2 regions of the Butyricicoccus sp. AM05-1 genome follow, and region 2 is predicted to be linked to the other one. Evidence: riboswitches for the same ligand, from Rfam matches in the RefSeq annotation. Region 2 holds a riboswitch; the other holds the start of a gene.
The links. Region 2 has a riboswitch for FMN ahead of ribD (bifunctional diaminohydroxyphosphoribosylaminopyrimidine deaminase/5-amino-6-(5-phosphoribosylamino)uracil reductase RibD). Riboswitches for the same ligand answer to the same signal wherever they lie in the genome.
Positions count from the first base shown of each region.

Region 1: another riboswitch for FMN. It lies ahead of DW088_RS03380 (ECF transporter S component); the one in region 2 lies ahead of ribD (bifunctional diaminohydroxyphosphoribosylaminopyrimidine deaminase/5-amino-6-(5-phosphoribosylamino)uracil reductase RibD).

Region 1 is NZ_QUDG01000001.1:583,613-599,905, reverse strand. It holds gene argJ (bifunctional glutamate N-acetyltransferase/amino-acid acetyltransferase ArgJ) at 1-620, shown strand, start outside; gene argB (acetylglutamate kinase) at 664-1,536, shown strand; gene DW088_RS03390 (aspartate aminotransferase family protein) at 1,602-2,783, shown strand; gene argF (ornithine carbamoyltransferase) at 2,918-3,832, shown strand; FMN riboswitch at 3,940-4,071, shown strand; gene DW088_RS03380 (ECF transporter S component) at 4,161-4,772, shown strand; partial or broken gene DW088_RS03375 (IS256 family transposase) at 4,987-6,156, opposite strand; gene DW088_RS03370 (IS256 family transposase) at 6,627-7,352, shown strand; gene DW088_RS03365 (hypothetical protein) at 7,868-9,205, opposite strand; gene DW088_RS03360 (hypothetical protein) at 9,202-9,720, opposite strand; partial or broken gene DW088_RS03355 (transposase) at 9,934-10,161, shown strand; gene DW088_RS16700 (transposase) at 10,193-10,417, shown strand; gene DW088_RS03345 (S-layer homology domain-containing protein) at 11,253-14,471, shown strand; tRNA gene DW088_RS03340 (tRNA-Val) at 14,636-14,711, shown strand; gene DW088_RS16015 (hypothetical protein) at 14,835-14,999, opposite strand; gene DW088_RS03335 (FtsK/SpoIIIE domain-containing protein) at 15,000-16,293, opposite strand, start outside.
Region 2 is NZ_QUDG01000004.1:81,456-97,748, reverse strand. It holds gene DW088_RS07795 (S-ribosylhomocysteine lyase) at 1-310, opposite strand, end outside; gene DW088_RS07790 (MATE family efflux transporter) at 307-1,695, opposite strand; gene DW088_RS07785 (HAD family hydrolase) at 1,806-2,468, opposite strand; gene DW088_RS07780 (chloride channel protein) at 2,533-3,825, opposite strand; gene DW088_RS07775 (IMP dehydrogenase) at 3,913-5,418, opposite strand; gene addA (helicase-exonuclease AddAB subunit AddA) at 5,797-9,372, opposite strand; gene DW088_RS07765 (PD-(D/E)XK nuclease family protein) at 9,353-12,733, opposite strand; FMN riboswitch at 13,083-13,209, shown strand; gene ribD (bifunctional diaminohydroxyphosphoribosylaminopyrimidine deaminase/5-amino-6-(5-phosphoribosylamino)uracil reductase RibD) at 13,382-14,467, shown strand; gene DW088_RS07755 (riboflavin synthase) at 14,467-15,102, shown strand; gene DW088_RS07750 (bifunctional 3,4-dihydroxy-2-butanone-4-phosphate synthase/GTP cyclohydrolase II) at 15,118-16,293, shown strand, end outside.

The DNA.
Region 1 (16,293 bases), on a different contig from region 2:
CGCACGAAATGCTGACCGACGCCCTGCAGGAGAACGTCAAGAAGACCTACAACCGCGTGACGGTTGACGGCGACACCTCCACCAACGATATGTGCATCGTGCTGGCCAACGGCATGGCCGGCAACACGCTCATCGAGTGGCAGGACGAGGAATATCAGGCGTTCTGCAAGGCGCTGAACGAGGTGAACACCCGTCTGGCACGCCAGATTGCTGCAGACGGCGAAGGCGCAACCAAGCTGGTTACCTGCACCGTTAAGAACTCCCGCTCCGAGGAGGCAGCTGAGCGACTGGCCAAGGCCGTTGTCGGCTCCAACCTCGTCAAGGCGGCGATGTTCGGCGCAGATGCAAACTGGGGTCGTGTACTGTGTGCAATGGGTTACTCCAAGGCACCGTTCCGTCCAGAGTACGTTTCTGTGGCGTTCGAGTCCGCTGCAGGCAGCGTAGCAGTCTGCGACAAGGGTGCTGCTCTGGATTTTGATGAAGAACTGGCGAAGAAGGTGCTCTCCGAGAGCGAGGTTACCATTGCAGTTGACGTAAATGAGGGCGAGGACAGCGCTACTGCATGGGGCTGCGATCTTACTTACGATTACGTTAAGATCAACGGAGATTACAGAACTTGATTCTTAAAAACGAAGAAAACTCCCGATAAAGGAACGAATTAGTATGGATACTCAACTTGATGCGGAGCTGCGTGCCAATATTCTGGTCGAAGCGCTTCCGTATATTCAGGAATATTACGGTCAGACCGTTGTCGTAAAATACGGCGGCAACGCAATGATCAACGAGGAGCTGAAGGACGCGGTCATCCACGATCTGGTACTGCTCAATCTGGTCGGCGTCAAGGTCGTTATCGTACACGGCGGCGGCCCGGAGATCAATGAAATGCTGGGAAAGATCGGCAAGGAGAGCAAGTTTGTCAACGGCCTGCGCTACACCGATCGTGAAACCATGGATATCGTCCAGATGGTGCTGTGCGGCAAGGTCAACAAGGACCTTGTAACCCTGCTCGAGAAGGCAGGCGGACGCGGCATCGGTCTTGGCGGCATGGACGGTGGCCTGTTTCAGGCAAAGCGCCTGACCGACCGCTCGGGTACGGATTACGGCTACGTCGGCGACATTATGGACGTAGACCCGTCTCCGGTTATCGACGTGCTGCAGCAGGGCTATATTCCGGTCGTTTCGACCGTTGCACAGGGCATCGACGATGAAACCAACTACAACATCAACGCTGATACAGCAGCCAGCAAGCTGGCAGTTGCACTCGGTGCAAAAAAGCTGATTCTGCTGACCGACGTACGCGGTCTGATGCAGGACATTAACGATCCGGACAGTGTCATTCACCGTCTCAAGGTGTCCGAGGTGCCGAAGCTGGTGCGCGACGGCATCATCAAGGGCGGCATGATCCCCAAGGTAGACTGCTGTGTTGAGGCAGTCCGCAAGGGCGTTGAGCGTGCCACCATTCTGGACGGCCGTGTCAAGCATTCGATTCTGATCGAGCTGCTTTCCAAGGTCGGCGCAGGCACTATGTTTCAGTAATTGAGAATTGAAAATGGAGAATGGAGAATGATTCGCTCTGTATCTCCGATAAAAGGTGATACCCTATGACTTACAATGAATTAAAAAGCGAAGAAAATAAATATGTAATGAACACCTATGGTCGGTTTCCGATTGCGCTGGACCACGGCGAGGGTGCGACCCTGTGGGACGTTGAGGGCAAGAAGTACATCGATCTTGCTTCCGGCATCGGTGTAAACTGCCTTGGTTATGCCAATCCGGCAATCATTGACGCGATCGATAAGCAGGCGCACAAGCTGATGCATGTTTCCAACCTGTTCACCACCGAGCCGATGGTTCAGGTTGCCAAGAAGCTGGTAGAAAAGACGCATCTGGGCGGCAAGGTATTCTTTGCCAACTCGGGCGCCGAGGCAAACGAGGGTGCCATCAAACTGGCGCGCAAGTACTCGTTCGACAAGTACGGCGAGGGCCGCTTCAAGGTGCTGACGCTCATCAATTCCTTCCACGGACGTACCGTAACCACGCTGAAGGCCACCGGTCAGGAGCGTTTCCACAACTATTTCTTCCCGTTTACCGAGGGCTTTGATTACGCGGTCGCCAACGACATCAAGTCGGTACGCGCAAAGGCGGACGATATGACCTGCGCCATCATGATGGAGCTGATTCAGGGCGAGGGCGGTGTTCTGCCGCTTGACCGCGAGTTCGTCAAGGAGGTAGAGATGCTCTGCCGCGAGAAGGATATGCTGCTCATCATCGACGAGGTGCAGACTGGTATCGGCCGTACCGGCAGCCTGTTTGCCTTCCAGCAGTACGACATCAAGCCGGACGTTGTCACTATGGCAAAGGGTCTTGGCGGCGGCATGCCGATCGGCGCTGTCATGGCGGCGGATACCTGCTGCAACGTCCTGACGCCGGGCACGCACGCGACCACCTTCGGCGGTACGCCGATTGTCTGCTCCGCAGCAAACGTCGTGCTCGATACCGTCGGTGACGGCCAGTTTCTGATGAAAGTACGCGAAAAGGGCGAGTACCTTCGCAACGGCATCCTGTCCCTTGGCTCGCCGAATATCAAGGGCGTGCGCGGCATGGGTCTCATGCTCGGCATCATCGTTGAGGAAGGAAAGCACTCCGTGTTTGCCAATAAGCTGATCGAAAACGGCGTTCTGGCGATCACCGCCGGCAAAAATGCCGTTCGTCTGCTCCCGCCGCTCACCATTTCGAAGGAAGAAATGGATGAAGCACTCGCTATCATGGCAAAGGTATTTTAATCAAAGGTTTTGACAATTAGTAATTAGAAATGAGAAATTAGTAATTAACGTGATTATCGCACTGGTGCAGCAGCACCTAAATAATTACTAACTACTAATTACTCATTGCTAATTTGCAGAAAGGGGTTATTACAATGAAGCATTTACTGAAGCTGCTTGACTGCTCCACCGAGGAGATCATCGGTCTGCTCGATCTGGCGGATCAGCTCAAGTATGAGAGAAAGCACAACATTTCCCATCGTCACCTGGAAGGCAAGAGTCTTGGCATGATCTTCCAGAAGTCCTCCACCCGTACCCGTGTTTCCTTCGAGACCGGCATGTATCAGCTGGGCGGTCAGGCGCTGTTCCTGTCCAACCGTGATCTGCAGATTGGCCGCGGCGAACCGGTACAGGATACGGCCCGCGTGCTGAGCCGCTATCTGGACGGCATCATGATCCGTACCTACGAGCAGAAGGAAGTAGAGGATCTGGCAAACTACGGCTCTATTCCGATCATCAACGGTCTGACTGATTTCTGCCATCCGTGTCAGGTTCTGGCGGACCTCATGACCATCCGTGAGAAGTTTGCCGTTCTTGAGGGTCTCAAGCTGTGCTACATTGGCGACGGCAACAACATGGCAAACTCGCTGATCGTCGGCGGCCTCAAGACCGGCATGAAGGTTTCCATCGCAACGCCGGTGGACTACCGTCCGGACGCTGAGGTTATGGCATTCGCAGAGCCGAACCCGAACTTCTTCATCACCGATGACCCGATGAAGGCTGCAGAGAACGCAGACGTTGTTATCACTGATACATGGGCGTCCATGGGTCAGGAAGCCGAGAAGGAAGTCCGCATGAAGGCATTCCAGGGCTATCAGGTCAATGATGAGCTGCTGGCTGCTGCAAAGCCGGGCTGCATGGTGCAGCACTGCCTGCCGGCATATCGCGAGCAGGAGATCACCACCAAGGTGTTCGAGGAGCACGCAAACGAAATTTTCGAGGAAGCAGAAAACCGCCTGCACGCACAGAAGGCTGTTATGGTTACTCTGATGGGCAGCAAGGAAGACTGATTTCTGATAAAAGCCGCTTTTCGCAAGGAAAGGCGGCTTTATGTTTTTCTTGCTGAAGTGTTGACAAACCCCTTACCGGCGACTATAATAGCAGTATAAATAAATCAGTTCTGTTTCAGGGCGGAGTGAAAGTCTCCACCGGCAGTATACAGGCTTCGAGCCTGATAGTCTGCGAGCCGCAAGGCATGATGGGTTAGAATCCCAACCGACGGTTATAGTCCGGATGAGAGAAACAGATGTACCTATCGCTACGTCTGTATGCCTCTGGAGCAATCCAGGGGCTTGTTTTATTTATGGAACAGGACTCCTGAAAGGGAGAAAAACAGCAATGACAAAAACCAGCAAAATCACCTACACCGCAATTTTTGCGGCTATCGCAACCGTGCTGATGTACTTTGAATTCCCGATTCCGTTCATGCCGCCGTTCCTCAAGGTGGATCTGTCCGGCGCAGTCGTGCTCATCGGTGCGTTTATCTTCGGCATCGCTCCGGCGATCACGATGATCGGCATCAAGGACATCATTCATCTGACCCAGACCCAGACCGGCGGCTCCGGTGAGGTCGCAGATTTCCTGATGCTTTCCACGCTCGTTGTTATCGCTGTGCTGCTGTACCGCGGTCACAAGAGCCGCAAGATGGCTGTCCTCGGCTGTGCAGCCGGATCGGTCGCTATGGCCTGTGTCGGCATGCTGACCAACTATTTTCTTATCATTCCGTTTTATTCGCAGGTTATGCCGCTGCAGGCTATCTTTGATGCATGCAACGCGATCAACCCGTATGTGACCGGCATGCAGGGCTATCTGCTGCTCGGCGTTCTGCCGTTCAATCTCATCAAAGGCGCAATCCTGACTGCGATTACCATGCTTGCCTACAAGAAGCTGAGCGTGTTCATCAAGTCCAAGCAGATCGAATTGCACCACTCCAGACAGCGTGTCGGCTAAGTAAAAAACGAAGGTGCTCTCCAGCAAGCGGAGAGCACTTTTTTTGTGTTCAATAATCGCAAACAGTGCGGCAACATCTATGATTTCGACAAAGATCTGTATACGAATTGACAAAATGCGTGGCCAAGATTATATCACATGCGTGCATCTAATAGACTCGGTCCCGTCAAGATTTATGCGCAAAATTGTTTGCAGGTTCTCCGGCTGAGTGAAGTCAGCCGGCAATGAAGGCGTCGTCCAGCGCCGTCTCCGAGTGCTTCATGTTCATATATTTTTTCTGCCCCACTGCGCGCCCGCCACATGGCGAAGCCAAGCGCAGACCAGCATCAGAGCAGAGTTGCCGTCAGGGAACGTCCCCACCACGCGGGTTCTGCGGCGGATCTCACGGTTCAGCCGCTCGATCACATTGTTGGTGCGGATGCGCGTCCAATGCTCACTGGGAAAATCGCAGTAGGTCAGCGTCTCCTCAACTTGGCAGCCTCCTTCAGCTTCATGGCGCGCAGTTCGGCAACGACCGCTTTAGCCTTGTCGCGGGACGCCTTTTTGCTCTTCTGGGCGTGGATCGCCTTAGGCATTTTTGCCACAATTTTGACCTTGGATTTAGGCACAACAGAGAAAACATTGCGGTAGAAATGCACCGTGCAGCGCTGGTATTTAGCGTCCGGGAACACCTCGCCCACGGCCTCCAGCATCCCCATGCACTTGTCGCCGACGATGAGTTTTACGCCGTCCAAGCGCGTCCGCGGAGCCACTGGAAGAAGCTGACCTAGCTGGCCTTGTCCTCTTTCATTCCCTCAGCGGCGCCTAAAACCTCATGGAAACCGTCATCATTCACGGCGATTGCCACCCAAATGGCTATATTTTCATACTCTCCGCCCCAGTTGCGGCGCAGGAGATGCCGTCCACGTAGACGTATGGATAGCGTCCGTCCTGCAAGGGGCGGTTCCGCCAGTCCTCGATGTGAACGTAGGCTTTCTTGTTCGGTTCACTGATGATGGCGGGCGAGACCTTGCTGACCCACAGCGCCTCGGTGATGTCCTCTACCCGGTGCACGGAGACGCCTGCCAGATACATCTCGATGAGGGCCTCCTCCAGCTGCTCTCCCGGCAGAGATACCGTTCGATGATGGCAGTCTCAAAGGATACGCCCTTGAGTCGCGGCATATGGAGCGTGACGTCACCAGAGGCGGTGGTGAGATTCCGGTCATAGTGGCCGCTGCGGTAGCCATGCGGACCTTGCTGCGCTCGTAGCGGGCAGCCTGTGTCAAGGACTCCGTCTCTTTTTCCAGCAGTTCGTTCAGGGTTTCCTCCACGCTGCTGCGGACCAATTCCTTGATTTTCTCCTTGATAATTTCCTCATTCAGCTGTACAATTCTCTCGGACATAGTTTGTTGTCTCCTTTCAGAATGGTGTGTGGTAACTTCCTTCTACCAGAGCCTGCAAGCTATGTCTTCTTTTATGCGGTTTTCAATTTGCGCAACTTATTGTACCTTATCATATGAATCAGGAAGAATAGCATGGATTTAAGGAGAAACTAAACGATAGTGTATAATCAAGTTCGCAAAAGCAAACAGAAAATAGACAAGCCATCAAGGCTCCTATAAAATGATAGTTGTCGAAAAAATCATGATGTAAAGGAGAGACACTAATGGCTCACAAAAATAATCGCAAATTGCAATATCAAGTTGAGCATTTCATCTGCTAGAATCAGTCTGGTAAAGGCTAGATTGGGCGGACTCCATCCCAAACTTCGTGTAAACCTCCAACAAGGTGTAGAATAGAAGCAGGATGGCGGAGGTAATCACAATGGCAAGAAGGAAAAGAACCCCCAGAAGAAAACGCACGTCGCGAAAAAATCCGTGAGCTGCTGCAGCTGGCGAATGTAGGCAGCAAGAACAAGGACACGGATAACAGCCGGAACGGGCACAGCAGAAAAACCCTGCGCACCAGTTTTGGCGATGTAGAGGTATCTGTGCCGCGAGATCGCAAGAGCGAATTTGAACCCAAGGTGCTGAGAAAAAATCAGACCAGCATCAGCCAGGACATCGAGGACATTTTCATTGCCTGCACGGATAATTTGATCGGTTTCTCTGCGGCGATCGAGGCGGTCTATCCCAAAACGGAAACCCAGAACTGCATCATCCATCAGCTTCGAAATTCCAGCAAATATGTCTCCTACAAGGATTTGAAGGCACTTATGGCTGACTTGAAAGCAGTCTACGCAGCGGTAGATGAACCGGCTGCTTTGGACGCGTTAGACACGTTCGCAGAACACTGGGACAAGAAATACCCCAAAATTTCTCAGTCGTGGAGGGATAACTGGGCAAATCTCAGTACCTATTTCAAGTTTCCTCAAGAACTTCGGCGGCTGATCTATACGACCAACACGATCGAAGGCTTCAACCGTCAGCTCAGGAAGGTAAACAAGTCGAAATCCGTGTTTCCAACCGATGACAGCCTTTTCAAAATGCTGTATTTGGCGATGATCGACATCACGAAAAAGTGGACCGGCCGCAGACAGGACTGGAGCATGATTCATACCCAGTTGGCAATCTATTTTGAGGCTCGGATGCCTGGGTAATAACCCGGCTTGAAGGTCAAGGGGCGCTACGCCGCCGGCGAGGCTCCAATGGACGAGGGTGCCCCTTGACTTCCGCCCCCGTTGGCGTTATGTTGTAGACAAGGCGGGCGCAGCCAGCGCCGCTCCCGCCTTGAAATATAAGTTCTATTTTATACCGCATTTTGGCGGTTACACAGAATTCGGGATAGTCCCTCTAAATAATATATTCCGAGAGTACAACCCTTTTTGTAGCGAATTTTCATCTTCTCCATCCTTTGCAAAATTTATCATTTTGCTCTGTAAATCGGTTCCAGTTTAATTAATCATATAGCAAATAGGCTGTGTTTTCAATAATTACACCTTGAAAACACAGCCTATTGCGCTTATATAGAAGTAGAACTTTTCACAGTTCTGCCTAGCATTCTCCGGTTTGTACACTAAATTACTGATCCGACTCCGGGCTTCCCTTATTTAAGCCATCTGCAAACCACTGCCTGCCGCATACTCACAAACTGCAAGGCGCCTCATTGCCGCTCTCAAAACCGCCACAATCCCTTTCTGAAATTCACATCGAAAAATTCCCGTGCGGTCTGCAGGTTCATCACGACCCACTCACGAGATTTATGGGCCTCCAGTGTTTCCGGCAATTCTTTCATCAGGCGGTCCGCTTCATACGGTACACCCGCATTGTAACGCAGTTCATTGCTGTGCTTATTCACAACAAACGACTTTTTGCTCGTCCGCCATGCATTTTGAATCAACTTGATCGCGTATTTGCCGGTAACGTGCTCACTGAAATAATTCTCCAGTGAAAGCGTTCGGATATAATCCGGCAGCACATCACTGCCAAACTGCTGCATGACAGCAACGATAATCTCCGAGGAAATCTGTAAAATATCCGGTGCCTCGGTTTCATCATCCTTTAGCTGATCGAGTAAATCCGGCATTTGTTCCAGCATTCTGCGTAAGTATTCCCGATAGAATGCTGTGCCGATCTTCTGCTGCACCGAGCGTACCACGTTGCTGCGCATCACTTCGGTATTGGTCAGACCCGCTTCTACACGACAGATAACTGTTCGGCGAATGACCTCCGGTGCAACCGCTTTTACATCCTCGTTAGCACTGATGACAACCGCAGAATAATGTGTCAAATGATCGCTCACACCAAAATCATCATTCTTGATAGTTTCGATCGCGTGCTGATTAAAGCGTGTATTCGTCAAGTCATCTACAATGATCGGGGCACCTTGCACGGTTCGTTTCAGGTTTTCAATACCAGATCGGGTAAAATCCGGTGCCGAAATCTTAGGTTTCTGGCCGATCATCATTTTGAGCAGTGTTTCCAGAAAGCTGGTCTTCCCGGCCTTGCTCTGTCCATAAACCAAGCCAAATACCGGATACGGCAACCGCTGCTGATCAAACCTTGCTGCCATATCGCGCATCGTTGCCATCAGCGGCGAACAAAAGAACCAGTTCGCAAACTCAAAATACCGATACTGCATCCCCTCATAATCACCATGAAAACGGCTGTATCCGTCCATATAATCGCGGAATAACCCTACATCATGGCGAATCTCCTCTTCTGTCGGATGCAGGTTCAGTGCCTCGCCATTCAGAGTGGCACTTTGCTTATCCGCATCGATTATCAACTGCGGGTATTCACTTCTCAGTTCTTTTTCTTTAATCTTCTCATTTTGGATTTGCCGCCGCAGCTTGACAATCTGTGTCGCCGAAATGATCGTTTTGCCCTGTTTACTTGTTTTCTTATCCTGCCTAGGCATATACGGCTTCAGTTTATCCGCCAGATTATGTACATCCAGAATAAATTTGACTTCCGTCGCATCATCCGCAGTTGCCTCTGTCAGCTCGATCACAAAGACTTTATTCGCCTTGATTGTGCCGGCAATGGGCAGTTCATCAATATTTTCGCCCGCATCTGCATATTGCAGCGCTTTCGGCCATCTGCCGTCTCCAACAGATACAGTTTTTCGTGGGAAACCGTACCGCGGGATACATAAAACCGAACTTCTCCCTTATCCATACGGGCAAGCAGATCATTCATTTTTTCACTTGACTGCTCGCGCATTCGCTCGATCAGCTTATCTTGATAAGCAATAATCTGATTCATGGACGAGGAAAGGATATGCTCACAGCCAAAGATAATCTCCGCATGATCGAACATATCCAGCAGCTGATACACAAAATTCAGGCCGGAGGAAAATGTAATGGCGTGAATGGTATCAAATCCCTCAAACAATTCCTGCCATGTGACAGTGTGCGCCTGCTTGTACCCCATCTCCACTACGTCAAGTTTGCTGCCTCGCTTTTTGTTTGGTGCCGATTTTTCTTTTTCATCTACCAAGGAAAACAAATTCAGGTTATCGTCCATTGATATTACCCCGCTTTTTTATATTTTTGTGTGATCCTATGCTGTTGTTTTGTACCCTTTCTGCTATGGATTGTTATATTTTTGCTCCTGCATCCGCCATATATGGCTGTTTGGTAATCAAGTTCGCAAAAGCAAACAGAGAATGGACAAGCCATTAGGGCTCCTGTAAAATGATAGTTGTCGAAAAAATCATGATGTAAAGGAGAGACCCTAATGGCTCACAAAAAGAATACCACAAATCTGACAGAATTGCTACTGCAATGTGTGACGCAGCCGGATCCGATGCTGAGTATGCTGGAATGGCTGTGCATAGAGCTGATGGAGGCAGAGGTCGATCAGCAGCTGGGAGCAGAGAAGAGCCAGCGCACGGACGGCAGGAGCGGATACCGCAGCGGTTATCGTCCTCGTCGTTTGGATACCCGAATGGGCACGATGTACCTCGCTGGATGCGTGGAAAAACTCATCTTCCAACATGATTGAGAGATTGAATCGTGAAATCTGGAGACGTACCAGCGTGATTGGAATCTTTCCGAATAAAAGTTCCTATGTTCGTCTGGTGACAACGTATCTCATGGAATACGCCGAGGACTGGTCTGCTTCCAGAGTAAATATACAGCGCTCGTGTTTTTCGTCTTATTATTGCTCATCAACGGCGCAGCTCTGTGAAAAGCTTCACGGTGTTTTCTTGCACTTATAGAATATTTATACGAAACGCAGATAAATGAACGCATAGTCATTAAACGAAAAACATCAGATAGTATATATGGAAATGACATAATAGAGAATTAGTAGTCGTTTTTAAGATAATAACATAAATATGCAAATATGAATATTCTGCCGAATAAAAGGCACACTGCATAAGTGGATGAGACACGAAGAAACAGACTAACGACTGGCTGTGCTTTATGGAAAATGCTGAATATTATGTGTCGAATTTTGTCGATTACAATATTGACGCATATGAAACCTCATGGTAAGCTAAATAAAAATATGTGTATGCTCTGCGAAAAATTGTGCAGAGTGCAGTGAACGAAGCGTATGCAATCGTCAAATCCCAGCTTGCGGGTCAGGAGGAAAACGTGAAACGTCTTAAAACGGCATTTTCGACGGTCTTGGCGCTCTCGATGGCGCTCGGCATGGTAGTCGTTCCTGCGGGAGCGGCCGACGGTACTTATCAGAATGCGGTTTATCCGGAACGGATATGTAGAAAGGCTCAACCAACTACATCAATCCGAATCAATCGAAATGGTACACCCGTAGTTGAAAAGTCGATTACTGTTTCGATTCCAACTGGTGATGAGCCATACAAGGATATGTATACGGCGGATGCACTTTTCCAGGATCTGACGGTCAACCACGAAGCAACATGCAATATTTCATTGTATGCAGAAGATAAAACAATAGTGGACGAAAACACGAATAATGGTGTCACATTTCGTAGGGAAGAAGAACCAAATAAGCAGACAAACAAAATAGATGTGCACTGGGACATGATTGTTACTTGTAATGCAAAAGCAGGGCAAACATATCATATGAAAGCCGAGTGTAATGGTTTATCTGACGAACTCGAGATTGTTTTAATCTCAGAAGAAGGTTCAAAAGAAGAAACACCGATTATAGACTGGATTACGTCGGCTAAGGGCACATACGGCCAGACCTGGAATGAAATGGTTGATGCTTCCGGCTGCAGTGCAACGCTGAACGGCGCAGACCTGTCCGGCAGATTCGAGGTTATAAACGGTGATACCGTCCCGAATATCGGGGACAAATATCGGCTCAAATTTGCGTCGGAGAACGGTAAGTACATCGTGGAAAGCGAGGAGTATTCTGCAGAAATCCAACCGAAAGCGCTTACAATTACGGCGGAAAGTGCAGAGAAAGTGTACGATGGCGAACCTCTGGTGAGAAATTCATACATGGCAGACGGGCTGGTAAACGGCGATGAAATTACCAAGGTTATAGTATCTGGAACACTGACCGATGCTGGAGAAATGTCAAATGTGCCAAGTGGCGCGAAAATAAGCAGAAATGATACAGATAAGACGGGAAATTATGCAATTACTTACGTCAATGGTACGTTGAAAGTTACTCCGCGGGATATTGCGGACGCGCAGATTGATATGAAGCAGACCGAGTATGTGTATAACGAAAGTGCGCATAATCCTAAGCCGATCGTTATGATAAATGGAAAAGAATTGTTAAATGGTACGGATTTTGAGCTTTCCTACGCCAATAATGTAAACTGCGGTACGGCAACGGTGACAATTAGCGGTAAGGGTAATTACACCGGAAAAGTTGAGGAAACGTTCCAAATCACGCAGAAAATACCGGAAAAGGACGTGGATTACAAAGTTGCGCTGCCTGCGGATCCAATATATGACGGCAAGCCTCGTGAGGCGTCTGTGTGGACGAAAACAGGTGTTGGCGAGGTCACAGTTTGGTACAACGACAGCACGGCTTTGCCGGTTCATGCCGGAACTTACAACGTGGCGGTCGAGATTGCATCGAGTGACAATTTTTCTGCGGTCAAACGGATGGATATCGGCAGCTTTTCAATCAATAGGCGCACGATTTCTTTGGATACAGCAGTGCTGAAAATCGAAGACAAGACATACAACGGACGCGATGATGATGCGCAGATTAGCGGTCTGGCGTTCAGCAACCTACCGGATGGCGCGGTACTGAGCGAGGGCACGGATTACACATTCGCTACGCGCTACGCATCTGCTGAAGTCGGCGAGAGGGACGTGACGATTGCAGTTACACTTACGAATGAAAATTACACGCTGAAAGACGGAAACTGCATCGTAAAAGGTAAAATCCTGCCTAAAACAGTCGAACTTGTTGTAATTGCGAAGGATGCAGTTTATACCGGCCTGCCGTACAGCGAGGGCAATCTGACCTGCTCGGGCACGTCCGCGCCGACGTATCGCTACTACGCCGACAGCAACGGCGCAAAAAGCAATCAACTGGACGGTGCACCGATCAACGCTGGAACTTACTGGGTGGAAGCGTATGCACCGGAAACGAGCAGTACGGCTTCCGCAACCTCGCAAGCGGTTCGGTTTCATATTGAAAAAGCGCCGCTGTGTATTCGCGCTAAGGGTAAAACAATAACCTATGGAGAAACGTTAAGTGATAATGGTGCGGAAATCAACGGATTCGTGAACAATGAGAACGAAAACGTGCTTTCGGGTCTGAACTATGCGTTTGACTATGCGCAGTTTAGCGATATTGGAACTTACACGATTATTCCGATGGACGCAAAAGCCGAAAATTACAAAATTACATACGAAAACGGCGTGTTGACCGTACAGCCGAAGCCTGTTGAGATAAAATGGAACAGCGAGAGTATTTTCTATTATGATAGCACGCCGAAGTCGGTCACGGCAGAAACGATTGGCGCGGTGAACGGAGATGCGCTTACTGCCATAATCGAGGACGGCAGCCGGACCGAAATCGGGGAGTACACCGCACGCGCGGTCGCTCTGGCAGGCGGAAAGGCGCGTAACTATGTGCTGCCCGAGGCACAAACCTTCTCGTTTCAGATCAAGAAGGCGCTCGAGACGGCAACTGTCACGCCGAGTACCGTTACTGCCGTAATCGACGGCCTGACGATTCGACTGACCGGCTTTGCGACCGAGCCGATCACGGTTTCTGCGCCGGATGCCGTGGCCGCGGGCGATACGCTGACCATCCATGGCGTGACGTACACGATCGACCGTTCTGCAGTGGACGTGCGCCGCGCGGAGATCACGTTCGTGTTTGCGGACAGCAGTGCGCAGACCAACGTTTATGGCGCGGGAGATATCGGAACGGCGTTTCCGGCCGACAGTAAGTGCGGATACACGTTTGACGGGTGGAAAATCGGTGATAAAACGTACACGACGCTGACGGAGGAAGCACTTACTAAACTGAACGGCACGCAGACTGCAGCACCGGTGTTCACCGCTCAGCAGAGTGGCGGAACGAGCGGCAGTGGCGGCGGCGGTCCGGTTCGCACGCCGACCGGTGCGGTGACTGCGGCTAAGAGTGAGCACGGCGAGGTCTCAATCACGCCGGAAAACGCAGCCAAAGGCAGCACAGTGATGATTAAAGCTGTGCCAAAGGAAGGCTATGCGCTCAAAACAATCGCGGTTACCGACCAGAGCGGCAAGCCGGTCGCAGTGACGGAGAAGGACGGTCAGTTTACATTCGTCATGCCTGCGTGCAATGTCACGCTTACGCCTATTTTCGAGAGACAGCCTGCTCAAAATGTGAGCTTCGATGACGTCAAGCCAACCGAGTGGTACGCCGATGCCGTGCACTGTGTTGTGGAAAAGGGTCTGATGAGCGGTACAGGTACGGATGCGTTCTCGCCGGATGGCACGACCACGCGCGGTATGCTGATGACGATTCTCGCACGGTACGCGGGTGCGGATACGACCGGCGGTGCAAGCTGGTACGAGAAGGGCATGGCGTGGGCGCAGTCGGCAGGCATTTCGGATGGCCGCGTGCCGGAGGCTGGCATTACACGAGAGCAGCTCGTCACCATGCTGTACCGCTATGCGGATGCTCCCGAAGCCAGTGGCACACTGGATGCCTTTGCGGATGCGGATACCGTCAGCGCCTATGCGGCTGATGCCATGCGATGGGCGGCGGCGAACGGAATCGTCAACGGCTCGCACGGCAGACTGAATCCACAGGGGAATGCCACCCGCGCACAGGCTGCGGCAATGCTGATGCGGTTCTGCGAAAATATGGAACAATAAAATAATACATTGCGCCGCGCATGTCGGAGAGTGCTGTGCGCGGTGTAAATTTTCGGGTCTAAAAATTTTTTGGAGTTTTTTCAGAAAATGTGTTGACAGATTCGTAATTCTGTTATATACTAAACAAGTCGTCAGGGATGAGACAACGACGACAACGACCCGATGGAAGTTTAGCTCAGCTGGGAGAGCATCTGCCTTACAAGCAGAGGGTCACAGGTTCGAGCCCTGTAACTTCCACCAAACAAGAGAAATCCGAACCATCTTATTCAAGTAAAAGATGTGTTCGGATTTTTCATTTCTATCAATGTAATTTTGTAATGATACAGACAAAGGGCGGGAACCGAGGTTCCTGCCCTTGTTGATTTATTCGGACTTTTCTTTAGAGGCTTGCTTCTGTTTCCAAGCGGCGTATTCTCGCTGTCCTTCCTCGGACGCAAAAAATGCTTGAATTTCGGGGAGCAGCAGCCGTGCCAGCGCGTCAATCTCATGTTGGGGAATGCCGGTGCCGTAATCCTCGGTGTGCTTCATTCAAATCGTCCCCCAATCGACAGATGACTCGTCGAACCAGTATCCTTGAAACACAGTACCATTACTGTCAATAAAGCGACCCTGTGCGTCAGAGGGGATTTCATCGGCGGCAGATGTATTATCGAGAATTATCATAGACAAAACATTGTCAGCGCGGCCGCAAACTCGATAACCAATGTTGTTTTTGATTTGGCCGGATAAGATATTGGCATCGGGACGCTGTGTTGCCAATATCAGGTGAATACCAAACGCGCGACCGAGGCGTGCAATGGTTGCGATGCGGCTCTCGATTTGTGCGACCTGCTCCTTTTCTTCTTTGCTCAAGCCGGTCTTGTCAAGAACCTCGGCAACCTCATCAACTGCAAATACTATACGATGGAGTGGTTCTGTATCATTGAGCGTGTAGAGTGGGTTGACGTTGAAATCAAAAATGTTGTTACAATCGTCTTTTGAGGCGAACAACGCCTTACGTTGGTTTAACTCATCTACTAGATAGTTAAGATAGGTTAACAGTGTAGCGCGGTCGAAAATCATCTGGCAGTTAGGGTGATTTTTCCAATGCGCCGAGAAGTCTACGCCGCCTTTAAAATCTGCGATGGTGACATCGACATTTTGTTTTTGGAGGAGCTGCATAAGAATGAGCCGCAGCAATACGGTTTTGCCTGAACCCGTCGAACCGCCGATTAGCAGGTGCGGTGTTACATTAAGATCGACGATAACCTGTTCCAAGAGGCTTTGTCCCAGAGCTATCTTACATACCGGAATTTGGGTGTTCAGCATTGTATCCTGCCAGATGATTTTATCTGCCAATCCTTGGTCAGCAGGGACAGTATACAGACGAATACCTTGCTTTCCCTCTATTTCTTCCACCTTGGCCAGATGAACATTTAGAGCTGCCTCGATAGCGGTTTTCTTGTTCTCCCAAATGGATTTGTCGATGCCGCAGGCGAGAAATTCAAGACAATCTACTTGTCGAAAAGTTGCTCGACCACGATATGGATATTCGCGCAATAAAAGCGGAACCTCTCCGGCCGCATTGCAAAAACCGATGCGCGAAAGATTGTTATGTGTGCGATATGCAACTTTGGGTGTACCATGATACAAAACATAGCACAACAGCCCGATGAGCGTGATAGAAGCGTTAAGAAGCTGTACGCCAACATTGAGCGGTCCCTCAATAGGGTTGCCGGTAAAAATGTGCTTCGTGAGGACGTGACACAGCAGCGCCAGTGCCAGAATGACCAGCACGCCCATCTGCTTGCGCGGATTGGATATAATCTGCTTGATTCCTTCG
Region 2 (16,293 bases):
CGATAAACGCCATGCTCTCCTGCACGAGCGCAATCGCATCCGACGGCTTCATATCGCGCACGAGAAAATAAAAGCCGGTCTGACAGCCCATCGGGCCGCAGTAGATGATCTGATCGGCAAACTTCGAGTTGCGCGCATAGGTTGCAAACAGGTGCTCGAACGTATGCCCCGCCGCAGGCTGGATGTAAGTGCCCGCATTCGGGTACACCATGCGGATGTCATAGGTGGTGATGTCACCGTCGATACGCGAGGTATACATACCCGGCTTCAGTTTGTCATGGTTTACTTCAAAGCTGGCAATTCGTTTCATGCCTTTGCCTCCCTTTCAATACCAAGGAATCGAAGCTCCGTGCGGTATTCGCGCCAGAGCAGAATATACGAGATAAAGAATGCTGCGATCTCTGCGATCGGGAATGCATACCATACCGCATTCAGGCCGAACTGCTGACCCAGCAGCCATGCCGCCGGAAGGATAACGACCAGCTGACGGCAGACGGACACGATCAGGCTGTTCATGCCGCGTGCGGTGGCCTGAAACAGCGTGGAGTTGATGATGCCGAACGCCGCGCCGAGGAACGACAGGCTGATGGTCTTGAGCGCCGGAACGCCGACCTCGAGCATCTCCTGTGCTGCCGCCGCATCGGACTTGTCCACAAACAGCATGAGCATCTGCTCGGGCAGCAGCTGGAACAGCACCAGACCAAGCGCCATAATGACGACAGCCGCCGTCAGCGTAATCTTGTACGCTCCCATCAGACGCTTGCGGTTGCGTGCGCCGTAGTTGTAGCCCATAACCGGCAGCGCACCCTGATTAAGTCCGAATACCGGCATAAAGACGAAGGTCTGCAGCTTGAAATACACACCGAGTACGTTGACCGCCGTCTGCGAGAAGGCAATCAAAATACCGTTCATACCGGCCGTCATAACCGAGACCACGCTCTGCATGACAATGCCCGGCAGGCCGACGCGGTAAATATCCTTGACCGTCTGTCCGCGCCACTTGAACTCGCGCATGTTGACATTCAGCACCTTCTGTTGACGGAACACGCCCCACAGGCCAAGCGCCATGCCGAAGATTTGGCCGATAACGGTCGCGAGAGCCGCGCCGCGAATACCCATCTCCGGGAACGGACCGATACCGAAGATCATCAGCGGATCAAGGATGATGTTGATGATCGCACCGGTCAGGCCCTGACACATCGGGATGATCATGTTGCCGCCGGACTGCTGGATCTTCTCGCACATCATCGAGATCATAACAAAAATACTCATGCCGACCGCAAGGTGCGAATACTGGATAGCGAACGTCGAAACCGACTCACTTGCACCGAACGCACCGACAAATACACCGGACAGTCCCCATCCGAGGATGAAGAACGCGATGCCGCCGACAACCGCCAATGCTACACCGTGCTCTGCCGCAGAGTCCGCGTGCTTCTGGCGTCTCTCGCCCAGACGGCGTGCGATCAGTGAGTTTACGCCGACACCGGTGCCGACACCGATCGCCACGACCAGCATCTGCAGCGGATATACGAGCGAAACCGCCGCCAACGCATCCTGCGAATACTTGGCCACGAAGATACTGTCTACGATGTTGTACAGCGCGTTGATGATCATGGAGATCATCGCCGGCAGTGCCATCGAAAAGATCAGCGGACCCATTTTCGCGGTGCCCATTTTATTCTGTTGTTCCAAAAATTCCAGCCTCCCAACGTAAAAGGAAGCCGCGTTAGGATTCCTAACGCAGCTCCATACTCTCTTTCCTATATATAATAGGATATGATGCGTTATATTGCAAGTGTTTTTTACAGTTTTCCGGCAAGTTCGGCAAAGGAATGCTCGACGAACATATCGCTGACCTGCCGGAGCGTGTCTTCGCCCTCCGCGTAGGCGGGTTCGGCCATGCCGCAGAGCGCAAAACCGGCTTTTTTCGCCGTTACGCCCGCATACGGCGCGTCCTCAAACACCATGCACTCGCCTGCTGTCAGACCGAGGCGCTTTGCTGCTTCGAGATAAATGTCCGGCTCGTACTTGGGCACGCCCACGTCCTCGATGGTGAGCATGAACTCGAAATATTTCATCATGTCGCGGTCGATGAGCGCCTTCTCCGCGTGGCGGCGTGCCGTCAGCGTAGCGATGGCCATTTTGACGCCGCATGCGCGCAGACCTTTGAGAAAGTCGATTACACCGTCCTTGGGCTTTGCAATCGTCTCGTAGCGGGAGGTAATCAACTCGTCCATGCCGTCGAGCATCTGCTGACGGGTCAGCGGCAGATTCGGATAGCGTTTCAGAAAATACTCCGCAACCTGCGGCTGAGAAAAGCCCTCGCATACCGCGTAGTCCGCGTCCGTGATGTGAACGTTGAACTGCGCGAGGTAGCGCTGTGTCAGTCGTTTCCAGACCGGCATGGAGTCCAAAAGCGTGCCGTCCATGTCGAAAATTGCACCTTTGATGTTTGCGTTTGCCATGTTGAATCCTTTCAGGATAATTAGTAATGAATAATCAGGAACTGGAGATGGCGTTCATTCTCCATTATTTCGTTTTGCGGTCGATAAACTGCGGTCTGAGCTTGGAATAGATGATCTTCTGCTCACTGTACAGACCATAGTAGCCGGAGAGCATGTACGCGATGGCGATGACCAGTGCAAACAGCGCAAGGCTCTGACCGCCGAACAGCTCATACGCCAGCAGGATAGATGTAAGCGGCGAATTTGTCACGCCGCAGAACACGGCCGTCATACCGAGACTGGCCGCAAAGGATGGAGCCAGACCGAAAAATCCGCCGTAGGCGGCGCCGAAAGTCGCGCCGATGAACAGCACAGGCACGATCTCACCGCCTTTATAGCCGACGCCAATGGTAATCGCCGTCAGCACCAGCTTGAGGAAAAACGCCTCGTAGGCCGCGTGACCGGCAATCGCGCGTTCAATGACCTGCATGCCTGCACCGTTGTAGTCGCGCGTGCCGAGCAGCAGGCTGATGAGCACCACGACCGCGCCGCCAACCGCAATGCAGGCGTACTGGTTCGGCAGAAAATGCTTGAACAGATGACCGATTTTATGGAAGACGATGCACACGAGCGCACTCAGTCCGGCGCAGACCACGCCGAACGCCACCAGCTTTACAATGAGCAGCACATCCGTATTTTCCGGCACACCGGAGAGCGTAAACGCGGTCGTGCCGCCGCCAAGCTGCAGCGCTACCTGATGCGCGATTACGCTCGCAAGGATGGACGGAAACAGCGCCGCGTAGTACATCACGCCCACGCTGATAACCTCCATTGCGAACACGCTCGCCGCAAGCGGTGTGCCGAACAGCGCCGAAAAGCACGCTGCCATGCCGCACATGGTGATCGTGCGGGAATCCTTGTCGTCCAGGTGCATCAGATGTCCGATATTGCCCGAAATCGCACCGCCGAGCTGCAGCGCCGCACCTTCTCGTCCGGCAGAGCCGCCGCACAGGTGGGTCAGCACCGAGGTGATGAAGATGCTCGGAGCAAGCCGCAGCCGCACCGGATGATCCTGCCGCACCGAGGTCAGGATGAAGTTAGTGCCGCGTTCAAGCGGCATATCCATTTTACTGTACCAGAACGCGATAAACAGACCGACCAGCGGCAGAAAATACAGCGTCCAGCTGTATTCCTGACGGGTTTCGGTCGCCCATTCGAGTGCGTGCTCAAACGCCGCGCCGACTGCGCCCACCACCACGCCGATAATGACTGCAAACAGGCACCACCGCGCAAACGCGCTGATATTGCGCCGCACGCGGTACCACGAACCGTACAGCCGCCGCAGCAGACGGCGTCCCGGCTTATTATTCTGAGGCATAGCGCCCCTCCCCTTCATGCAATCTCATTTCCGATAAGAATTGCCCCGCAGAGATAACCTGTGGGGCAATTTGTGAGTAAACTATGCTTATTTGCTCGTAGATGCGGTTTCCTTGAGCACAACATCGTGTGCGCCGCCCTCGACGATCGAGGTTGCGGATACCAGCGTGATCTTTGCCTTCTTCTGGAACTCCGGAATGGACAGAGAGCCGCAGTTGCACATGGTGGAACGGACCTTGCTCAGGGTCAGACCGAGGTTGTCCTTCAGCGAGCCTGCGTACGGAACGTAGGAGTCAACGCCTTCCTCGAAGGACAGCTTCTTGTCGCCGCCCATGTCGTAGCGCTGCCAGTTGCGGGCACGGGCAGAACCCTCGCCCCAGTACTCCTTCATGTAGCTGCCGTTGATGTTGACCTTGTTCGTCGGGGACTCGTCAAAACGAGAGAAGTAGCGGCCGAGCATGAGGAAGTCGGCGCCCATAGCCAGCGCCAGCGTGCAGTGATAATCGTGAACGATACCGCCGTCCGAGCAGATCGGAATGTAGATGCCGGTCTCCTCGAAATACTCGTCACGAGCGGCTGCAACCTCGATCAGAGCGGTAGCCTGACCGCGGCCGATGCCCTTCTGCTCACGAGTGATGCAGATGGAGCCGCCGCCAATGCCGACCTTGATGAAGTCCGCGCCGGCCTCAGCAAGGAAGCGGAAACCCTCGCGGTCAACAACGTTGCCCGCGCCGACCTTTACACTGTCGCCGTACTTTGCGCGTACCCAGGACAGAGTGCGGCTCTGCCACTCGGAGAAACCCTCGGAGGAGTCGATGCAGAGAACATCTGCGCCGGCCTCAACCAGTGCCGGAACACGCTCTGCGTAGTCACGGGTGTTGATGCCTGCGCCGACTACATAACGCTTGTGCTCATCGAGCAGCTCAAGAGAGTTTGCCTTGTGGCTGTCGTAGTCCTTACGGAATACCATATAAACCAGATGCTGCTTGTCGTCTACCAGCGGCAGAGAGTTCAGCTTGTTGTCCCAGATGATGTCGTTTGCGATCTTGAGGCTGGTGTCTGCCGGAGCGGTGATCAGCTTGTCAAACGGCGTCATGAACTCCTCAACCTTAACGCTGCGCTCCATGCGGGAAACACGGTAGTCGCGGCTGGTGACAATGCCGAGCAGCTTGCCGTTAGCGGTGCCGTCATCGGTAACAGCCATGGTGGAGTGACCGGTGCGCTCCTTCAGCTTGAGGACTTCCTCAAGGGTGGTGTCCGGCTTTACGTTGGAGTCGGATACGATGAAGCCTGCCTTGTAGCTCTTTACGCGGGAAACCATGGCAGCCTCACTCTCGATCGACTGCGAACCGAAGATAAAGGAGATACCGCCCTCCTGCGCCAGTGCGATCGCCATACGATCATCCGATACCGCCTGCATGATTGCGGAAACCATCGGAATGTTGGCATACAGCGCGGATTCCTCGCCCTTTTTGTACTTAACGATTGGTGTGCGCAGGCTTACGTTCGCCGGCATGCACTCCGCAGAGGAATACCCCGGTACCAGCAGATATTCGTTAAAGGTATGCGAAGGTTCACTGAAATAATACGCCATTTCGTCGTTCTCCTTTTCTCCAAATAGGTCGTTTTTGATAGTTAAGCTTATTATATCCTTTTTGCCCTGTAAAGTAAAGCGGGCATATGACGGTTTTTCACGATTTTTGCCGCATGCGTGTTATGCAATCCGTGCAAACGGCTGTCGCGAAATCAGCCTCTGACAGATAGAAAAATCCGCAGACGTTCCCGTCTGCGGATTTTTCATTTGGAAATGAGGAATGAATGATGGTGGCGTATTGAGGTTCTGCGGAGCCGTCCGGTATTTTTCCGGTGCCCCTTTGCTTTTGTTGTACTCAATTTACCATCGTGCGGCCGTAATGTCAATGCGTGCAAATGAATCTTAACACGCTCTTAACTGCTGTGCGGTCGAATGCCGTCAGGTCTCGTCGAGCGACACCCATTCGGTATCGCCGGTGTGGAAAAAGTACAGCACACACGCGCGGACCGGTCTGCCGTAAATCTCATGCACGGCACGCGCGTAGGCGGCCAGCTGCGGGCGGTACTGCTCGGCTCTCTCGACCGCACCGCCCTTCTTGATGCGGTCGGTCTTGAAGTCAAGGATAACAAAGCCGTCGTCGGTTTCGATCAGGCAGTCGATAACGCCCTGCAGGAGCACGTTTTCCTCGGGTGCGTCTGCCGCAACCGGAAAATACGCTTGCGCCGGAACGAGCACGGAGAACTTGAACTCACGCCGCACCTTGTTTTCCGCCATAAAGGTTTTGTACAGGTCGGAGGCGAAAAACCGTTCGATCTTGCGTTTATCCACAGCATGCGCCTGTTCTGTGGACAAAATCTTCTTTTCCGCCAGACGGTTCAGCTCGTTTTCCACGCCGTTCGGCGCACAGGCGGCGTCAAAGTCGCAGAACTGCATAAACAGGTGGTGCGCTGTGCCAATCTCGGCAGGCGTCAGCTTCTTTTCTCCCTTCTCGAACAGCGGTGCGCGCAGCTGCACTTCTTTCCGCGGCGGCGGTGTCTGCTCGGCGGCCTCGTCTGCGCGGTAGCCGCGGCCGACACCGGTGGCGGTCAGCTTGCTCGGCAGCTCCGCGAGGTAAGCATGCGGGTAGTCGAAGTGCGGCTGCACGGTGCAGTCGCCGGTTTCCCTGTCCTCGAAACGCAGGATTTCAGTTTCCTGCGGCTGCAGGTCGTTCGGATAATACACCTTGAGCGTGAATGCGTCATTGTCCGTGCCGTGCTCGGGCACCTCGGGCGCATACTCCTCGCGGAAGGCACGCGCGCATGGATGCCGCAGCAGCGGTGTCAGAATCCACGCAAGCGGCGTGCGCGCCGCACCCATGGCGTACTGCGGCAGCTCGTCGAGCGACGCCAGCAGCGACCATTTTTTCAGCGAATTCCGCAGGCTGCCGGTAGCTGCCGTCAGAATCAGTTTTTCCTTTGCACGCGTCATCGCTACATATAATACGCGCAGTTCTTCGGAAATCATTTCGCGGCGCATCTGCACCGAGACTGCAATGCGCTCGGCTGTGTCGTACTGCACACCGCGGTCACGGTCGCGGCACTTACTGCCGAAGCCGAGGTTCTGGTGCACGAGCACCGGCTCCTTGAGGTCGCTGTCGTTGAACTGCTTGGCGCAGTCTGCCACGATAACGACCGGAAATTCCAGTCCCTTAGACTTGTGGATGGACAGAATGCGGACCGCACCGCCGGTGGCCTCGGCACCGACCGTCTGGAAATCCTCGCCCTGCTCGAGCATGCCGCGCAGCAGGCGCACAAAGTCAAACAGACCGCGGAAGCCCTGTCCCTCAAACGAGCGCGCCCGCTCGAAGAATGTCAGCAGGTTGCTCTGGCGCTGTGCGCCGTTCGGCAGCGCGCCGTACAGGCCGAGTGCGCCGGTCTGATCGTAAATCTCCCACAGCAGGCGGTACACCGGCTGATCGCACGCAAAGGTGCGCAGAAAGTCCAGCCGCTGCAGGAAGGTTTCCACCTTGGGAAAATCTGTTCTCGCCTGCAGCAGCGCGTCATAATAGCTGATCCTGCGGTCCACAAGGCGAATATCCGCCAGTTCCTGCTCGGTGAATCCGAACAGCGGCGAACGCATCACGCCGATAAGGTCAACATCCTGCCGCGGGTTGTCAATGACGCTGAGCAGCGACACCATCGTGCCGACCTCGGCAGTCTCCAGCAGGCCGCCGCGCTGCTCGGCACTGGCTGTTACGCCGATGCGCTCCAGCTCCGCAATGTAGGTCGGCGCCTTGCTTCTGGGCGAGCGCAGCAGGATTACGATATCGCCCGGCGTGACCGGACGCAGCTTCCCGGTCTGCTTATCCGTCACCGGAAAGCCTTCGTCGAGCAGCGCACGAATTCGCTTCGCGGCAAGCCGTGCTTCGAGTTCGGTCTTATCCGGCGCATCATCGTCCTCGCCGAGTCCGTCCGCGTCCACGAGCAGGACTTCGGTCTTGTACCGCGCATTTCCGGACTCCGGATAGTAGTCCGCGCCGAGGTGCAGCGCCTCCTTGTCCGTGTACACGAGATCGCCCACGGTCTCGCCCATGACGGCGGCAAACAGATAGTTGCACGCATCCAGCACAGCCGCTCGTGAACGGAAATTCTGCCCGAGCACGACACGGCGCGGCTGCCCGTCAGCGGCGTCCGCCACCTCACCGAAGCTGCGGTATTTCTCAAGGAAAATGGACGGGTCAGCCAGTCGAAAGCCGTAAATGCTCTGCTTGACGTCACCGACCATGAACAGGTTGGTCTCGTCTCTGGAGAGTGCACGGAAGATGGCATCCTGCACGGCGTTGGTGTCCTGATACTCGTCCACCGCAATTTCGGTGAACTGCTCGGACATGGTTTTCGCCAGTGCGGACGGCTTGCCGTCTGTATACAGCAGACGCACGGCAAAGTGCTCTAAATCGTTGAAATCCGCAGCATTTCTCGCACGTTTCGCTGCCGTAAAGGCATCGTCAAAGGCGTTTACCATGTCAATGAGCGCGAACAGCGCGGGGGCTGTCAGGCCGCGGTCGTACTCCGCTTCCTCTGCAGTGACGGTCAGCCATTTCTCCCGAATGTTATTGGCAACGCCCTTCCACTCCTCGCGCATGGCCTTGATCTGTTCGAGGAACGCCTTGTCCTCAAATTTTCTCGCGGCCTTCAATCGGTCAAACGAGATCGACCGGGCAGCCTGCACGCAGTTATCCCAGCTGCCGCCAAACAGTGCGTCCAGCAGACGCTCGGCCTGATTTAAGTCGCTCGTCAGCGCAGGCAGATAGTTGTCCGCCAGCTCATCAATGCCGGTCAATTCATCCACAGCCATGTGCAGAAATGCCGCACCGTGCTGTGCCGCCGACTTCGCCTGCTCTCGCAGCACACGGCCGTGCGGCGTGTCCATGCCGCGCGTGTACAATCCCGCGCGCACATCCTCGAGGAACGCCCGCGGATCAGGATGCGCCTGAATCTTCTCGTAGGTGCCGAGAATGACCTCGCCCAGCTTTTTATCGTCGCGCCCCGCCGTCAGCAGGTCACAGAGCGCGAAAAACTTCTCGTCCGCCTGCTCGTAGGCCGTGTCGAGCACTTCTTCGAGCACCTCGGCGCGAAGCAGCTTTCCCTCGTTTTCGTCCATCAGGCGAAAGTCGGGTGCAATACCGAGCACCGCCGCCTGCTCGCGTGCGAGCGACAGACACAGCGCATGCACGGTCGTGATTTTCGCGCGGTGCACGAGGAACAGCTGCCGCCGCAGACGGGTATCCCGCGGGTTTGCGGCTACGGCCGCACCGAGGGCCGCACCGATTCGCTCGCGCATTTCGGCTGCCGCTGCGTTGGTAAAGGTAACCAGCAGCAGGCGGTCGATATCGACCGGATCGTTCTCGTCCGTCAGCCGCCGGAGCACACGCTCGGTCAGCACGGCTGTCTTGCCCGAGCCGGCTGCCGCCGAAACCAGCAGTGCACCGCCGCGGTCGTCGATCGCGGTCTGCTGATCAGGTGTCCACTTCGGCATTGTCGTCCCCTCCTAACTGCTCCCAGAATTCCTTGTCCTTGATGTTTTTCAGCCAGCGTACCTTGTCTCCGGCGGTCTCGTCGAACCGGCAGGCTGCCCGGAAATCACACCATTCGCAGTAGCTGCGGTCGGTCTTGCGCGGGTCGGCTTCAATGCTGCCGTTTCGCAGAGCCTGTCCCATTTCGAGCAGCTTTTTCTGCGTGTAGCGTGCCAGTCTGCCGAATTTCGCCAGATCGGCTACCGCAGACTTGGCGGCAAGCGTCGGCTCATCCTCGCCCTTCCCGGTCTTGATAGAGACCGGAATAAACCGTCCGTCACCTTCCAGACCGTGCTCCATTGCCTCGAGCAGCGACATATCGTCACTCAGCAGACCCGAACGCCGCAGCGCCTTGTCGCGCAGAATGCGCAGCCCGTCCTCGTCCGTGTCGCGCGCCGCATCCGGCAGCTCATCGCGTACCGGAACATACAGCACGCCTGCCGGTACGATTTCGTTCAGCTCGGCGGTCAGGCGGGCACGATAGCGGTCCAGACCCTCCTGCTGCAGCGCGTACAGATAGATGATAAGCTGCATGTTGAGTCCGTACCAGATGTCGGACAGCGAAAATGATTTTTTGCCGCTTTTGTAGTCCATAACGCGCAGATAGAGGCGGCCGTTTTTGATGTAGCCGTCCACGCGGTCCACCTTGCCGGAGAGTGAAACCGACACATCGCCGTCCTCACACTGCACGGGCGGCAGGTCGCCGCTGCGCGAGAAGTCCAGCTCATAGTCGATCGGCTCAAAGTCGGATACGCGAAGTTCTTCGATCACGTTGTCGAGGATCTGCTCCACGGCGCGCACCAGTCGGCGAAACAGGTATTGGAAGCGCGCGGTTTTATTCTCCAGGCCGCCCAGTTCCTCCGCGACATACTGCCGTACCGCTTCACGGCAGGCTTTGCGCACGGTCGGCTGATCGGCATGGGCGGCGCCGCCCTCGCACTTTCCAAGGGTATCCAGCGCATGCTCGAGCACATAGTGGATGAATGTGCCGGTCGAGAGCGCATCAAACTTCGCCACACGGCGCGGCTTGGCCTTCAGACCATACTGCATAAAGAATGCAAACCGGCAGGAATAGAACGTATCCACACGCGAAGCGGTCAGATTAAGACTTTTTCCGTACAAGCCGTCAATCGTGTGCGGACTGCTCAGCGGTCCTCTGCCGCGCCGCTGCGCCTGCGCGTTTTTGACTCGCTCATCATCCTTATAGTAGTCATAGGCGGCCCGCACAGCGGCTGTCCGGTCGCCCGAAAGATACGCGCACGCAAGTTCGACCGCCGGTCGTTCCGCCTGCAGGCGGTCGCGCACGGTCTCCGTCCGGTGGGTGGAAAACGGCACATCCGGCAGCAATTCGCGCACTGTGTTTACGAAGTAGGACGGCCGCGTTTCACCGCCGCCTGCGTCGATGGTGTGATACGTCAGCAGCAGCTCGTCCGTCGGGCACGCCAGTGCTCGATAGAGCGTTTCCTGCTCCATCAACAGGCGTTCCTCGCCGTAGGCTTTGAGTTCCACGCCGAGCGCATCCATTTTGTCGCGGTCCATGTCACTCAGCAGCGAAGTCGAGGACGGGGTTTTCGGTATCAGGCCGTCGTTAACGCCCAGCAGGATGACATATTTCGCATTTTCCGTACACGCACGCTCGATGTTGCCGCAGGTCACGCGGTCGAGCGAAACCGGAATCGTACCCACATCGTACTCGCCGAGCACCAGCCGGAACAGCTGCGCGAAACGGTCGAGCGTCAGCGGCATATCCCCGCACACCCACGCGAACTGCTCCATTGCAGAGACCAGGATTTCCCACAGCTGGCGGTACTCGTCGGCCAGCTGCAGACGGCCCGCCTGCTCGTGTCCGGCGGCGCGGTCAGTCATGCGCTGCGGCGCGTCCACCGCAAGAAGAAATGCATAGAGCGCACGCACGCAGTCACCTGCAGGCTGCTCACCTGCAAGTGCCTCGCGCAGTGCGGAGAACGGCGCGATTGCCCGTTTGCGGAGTGTGTTCAGCTCGGCAAGCTGCGCCTTCGCATTCTCGTCGATTGGCAAACCATAGCCGTCCGGATGCTCGGTCCACTCGCGTTCCCAGGCTCCGCCGCGGATGTTCCAGGTGAGCACATAATTCTCTAATTTGTCAATTTCGTCCCAATCCAAGCCCGCAAGCCCGGTCTTGAGACAGGAGAACAGATCTTCATATCGGAAATGATTTCGTACCGCCTCGAGTGCATTCGTGACCAGCGCCATCGGCGGACGAGACAGCAGATCCGGCTTTTCCGCGAGGAACACCGGAATGTCGTACCGCGCCATCGCCATTGCGAGAAACGCGCTGTACGGCTCGATATCGCGTGCCGCAACCACAAAATCGCGGCAGCGCGCGCCTTCGTCCCGCACCTTGCGCCGAATGTAAGCCGCCGCGTGCTCGCACTCGTCAAACGGCGAAGCCGCCTCGTACAGCCGAACGCCGTCCGCACTCTCCTGTGGGGTGCGCACCGGCAGCAGGCTTTCGCGTTCGAGCGCAGCCAGTCCCGCCGGTCGGGCCACCTTGCTTTCGCCCAGTTCGATGCGCTCGACCGTCTGGTTATGATGTTTTGCCATCCGGGTTAATTTCTGCACTGTTTTACAGCCGGTAAGGAAAATCTCCGGGTAATCCGTATCGCAGGTTACCGCCGCAGAGAGCGGCACACCTGCCGCCAGCATGGCATCAACCACTGCACTTTCCTGCACGGTAAAGCCGAGAAAACCATCCAGATAGACCGCTGCACCGTCCAGCGTGTGGCTTTCTGCCAGACGGTCGCGCAGATGTGTCAGACGGTCTCTCGGGTCGGGCAGGGACTCCTCGCACAGGCGCTCGTAGGCCGTCAAAATCTGTGCAAGATCGGACAATTTTTCTGCAAGTACAGTGTCCTCACTCTCCTCGGCAGCCGCAAACAGCGTCTCCGGTGCGACCGCACAGGTTTTGCACTCGTCGATCAGCCGCAGCGCCTCCTGCAGCAGCTCCGGCTTGTCTGCCAGACCCTTCCATGCACTCAGCCCCCCCTGCACACGGCGTGCCGCCTCCTGCAAGGTCAAAAGCTGACCTGCCGGTGTCAGCATCTGCTGTGCCAGTCCGCCGACCTCAGAGAACACACGGTCCGCCAATCGTGAGAACGTCAGCACCTCGGCCGTGCGTGCGCCGTGGTTGTGCGTGGCTGCGGCAAGCCGCCTCTCCATCAGGTGCGAGTTCAGCTCGGGCACGAGCAGAATCTGCCGTCCCTCTCCCTTTTCACTCAGCGCCGCGATCTCCCGCAGGATGGCCGTTGTCTTGCCGCTTCCCGCTCGTCCGGTCCAGATCCGCATGGCACACTCTCCTTTCATTTCATAGCTATTTGATTATAGCACAACCGGAGCAAATTGAAAATGGATACACCCACCGCAGTGGGCGTCCAGCGAGCAACCGCCCATAGGGCGGCTCTTAGCGAGTCGGAATGGAAAACGGAAAATTACCAATAACAACCGTATGGTCATTTTATATTTTTTGTGCGTTATCTGCGTATTTTCCAGTCTTTTTCGAACTTTTGCGGTGCTTTGTTTGCATTCACACATTCTGTAAAATTATTTTTTCAAAAAAACCTTGCATTTTTCTCCGCTTGGGACTATACTTTCCTCAGGCGGAACAATAAAGGCTCTGCCCCGCAAAACCAAATATTTGATTCTTCAGGGCAGGGTGCAATTCCCTACCGGCGGTACAGCCCGCGAGCGGATGCCATTCGGCGGAAGCATGATTCGGTGAAATTCCGAGGCCGACAGTATAGTCTGGATAAAAGAAGAATGCGCGGAAAGATTTTCCGTTGTTTGCTGTTCTGAAATGCCGATTCGGTGTTTCAGACTTTTTATTTTCACAATGCTTTTTTCAGCGTCCCGAAGATTCTGTCTTTGGGACGTTTTTTTTGGCTGTCGCCAAACTATCGTGAAATTTTCTACAGAATTATTATATCAGGTGATTCTATGCAGGAGCAAAAACAGGAATATATGCGTCAGGCGTTGGCGCTGGCCCAGCGCGGAGCCGGTCACGTCAATCCGAATCCGATGGTCGGCTGCGTCATCGTCAAGGACGGAAAAATCATCGGTGAAGGCTGGCACGAGCACATCGGCGGCCTGCATGCCGAGCGCAACGCGTTCGCGCACTGCACCGAGGACTGCACGGGCGCAGACCTTTACGTCACGCTCGAGCCGTGCTGCCACTGGGGACGCACGCCGCCGTGTACAGATGCAGTCATCGAGCACAAGATCGGCCGCGTGTTCATCGGCTGTCTGGACCCGAACCCGCTGGTAGCCGGCAAAGGCGCACAGATCCTGCGCGACGCAGGCATTGAAGTCGAGACCGGCGTGTGCGAGGACGAATGCCGCCGCGTGAATGAAGTTTTCTTTCACTACATCACGCACAAGACGCCGTTTGTGACGCTCAAGTACGCGATGACGCTGGACGGCAAAATCGCCGCACACACCGGCGACAGCCGCTGGGTTACCGGCGAGACCGCCCGCCGTCATGTACACGAAACGCGCAACCGGCTGCCCGCCATCATGGTCGGCATCGGCACCGTGCTTGAGGACGATCCGCTGCTCACCTGCCGCATTGACGGCGGGCGCGATCCGATCCGCATAATCTGCGACAGCCGCGCACGCACGCCGATCGACAGCAGAATCGTACAGACGGCGAACAAAATCCCGACCTATATCGCGGTCGTCGGTCGAAATGAGCGCACCGCTGAACTGGAACGGCACGGTGTACACATTCTCGAATGCAAAACGAAAGACGAGCGCGTAGACCTTGCCGACCTGATGCGCCAGCTCGGCGCACTCGGCATCGACGGCGTATTACTTGAAGGCGGCTCGGCACTTGCGTTCTCCGCGCTGGAGGCCGGTGTGGTACACCGCGTGCAGGCGTACATCGCCCCGAAAATCATCGGCGGTGCAGGCGCAAAAAGTCCGGTCGGAGGTCTGGGATTTGACAAGATGGTGCAGGCGCTTCCGCTGAAGGACGTGACCTGCACGCCGATGGGCGAAGATTTCCTGCTTGAAGGGAGATTGTAATGTTTACTGGACTTATCGAAGAAATCGGTACGGTGCGGCGCATCGAGCGCGGCGCAAAAGGCGCTCGGCTGACGATTGCGGCAGATACCGTGCTCGAAAATACAAAAATCGGCGACAGCATTGCCACGAACGGCGTATGTCTGACCGTGGTCGCGCTGACGGACGACAGCTTCAGCGCCGATGTGATGGCGGAAAGCCTGCGGCGTTCCGCGCTCGGCAGTCTGCAGAGCGGCTCGCCGGTCAATCTGGAGCGCGCGATGCCTGCCGACGGACGGTTCGGCGGTCATATCGTATCCGGCCATATCGACGGCACCGGCTCGGTTCTCTCGCAGCGGCGCGAGGACAACGCCGTGTGGGTGACGATCAAAACACCGGCTCCCCTGCTCCGGTACATCGTCGAAAAAGGCTCGATCGCCATTGATGGCGTCAGCCTTACCGTGGCGGCTGTGACGGACACCGACTTTTCGGTCTCCATCATCCCGCACACCGGCGCACAGACCATTCTGCTTGGCAAAAAGCCGGGCGAGCCGGTCAACCTCGAATGCGATGTGATCGGCAAATACGTTGAAAAAATGCTCACGCCGCACAAATCCAGCGGTATTACAATGGATTTTCTTGCACAACACGGATTTTAACGGAGGTTTTCTTTTATGGAATATCAGTTCAATACAGTTGAAGAAGCGCTCGAAGAGCTTCGCGCCGGACACCTCATCCTCACCATCGACGACCCGGACCGCGAGAACGAGGGCGACCTCATCTGCGCCGCACAGTTCGCCACGACCGAGAACGTCAACTTCATGGCGACCCATGCCAAGGGCCTGATCTGCACGCCGATGAGTGAGCAGGTTGCGCTCCGTCTCGGTCTGGAGCAGATGGTAAAGGTCAACACCGACAACCACCACACTGCATTCACGGTCTCCATCGACCATGTGGACACCACGACCGGCATTTCCGCCGAGGAACGCGGCTTTACCTGCCGCAAATGTGCGGATATCCACACCAAGCCGGAGGAGCTCCGCCGTCCGGGACACGTTTTCCCGCTCGTCGCACGCCGCGGCGGTGTGCTGACCCGCAACGGCCACACCGAGGCGACTGTCGATCTGTGCCGTCTGGCCGGACTCGAGCAGTGCGGTCTGTGCTGTGAGATCATGCGCGATGACGGCACGATGATGCGCACGCCCGAGCTGATGGAGAAGGCCAAGGAGTGGGGACTCAAGATCATCACCATCAAGGACCTGCAGGACTACTGCCGCCGTCATGATAAGCACGTTGTCCGTGAAGCCTGTGCGAAAATGCCCACCCGTTTCGGTGAGTTCCGCATCTACGGCTACGTCAACGACCTGACCGGCGAGCACCATGTTGCGCTCGTCAAGGGCGAGATCGGCGATGGCAAGAACCTGCTCTGCCGCGTACACTCCGAGTGTCTGACCGGCGATGTGTTCGGTTCCCGCCGGTGCGACTGCGGTCAGCAGCTTGCGGCAGCCATGCAGCAGATCGACAAGGAAGGACGCGGCGTGCTGCTCTATATGCGCCAGGAAGGCCGCGGAATCGGTCTGATCAACAAGCTGAAGGCGTATGAGCTGCAGGAAAAGGGCTTCGATACAGTCGAGGCAAACGTAAAGCTCGGCTTTGCGCCCGACCTGCGTGAATACTGGATCGGCGCTCAGATTCTGCAGGACCTCGGCGCAAAGGAGCTGCGCCTGCTGACCAATAATCCGGAGAAGATTTATGGTCTGGACGGTTTTGGTGTAGAGATCACCGAGCGCGTGCCGATCGAGATCGCACCGCAGAAGGACGACGCGTTCTACCTCAGAACCAAGAAAATT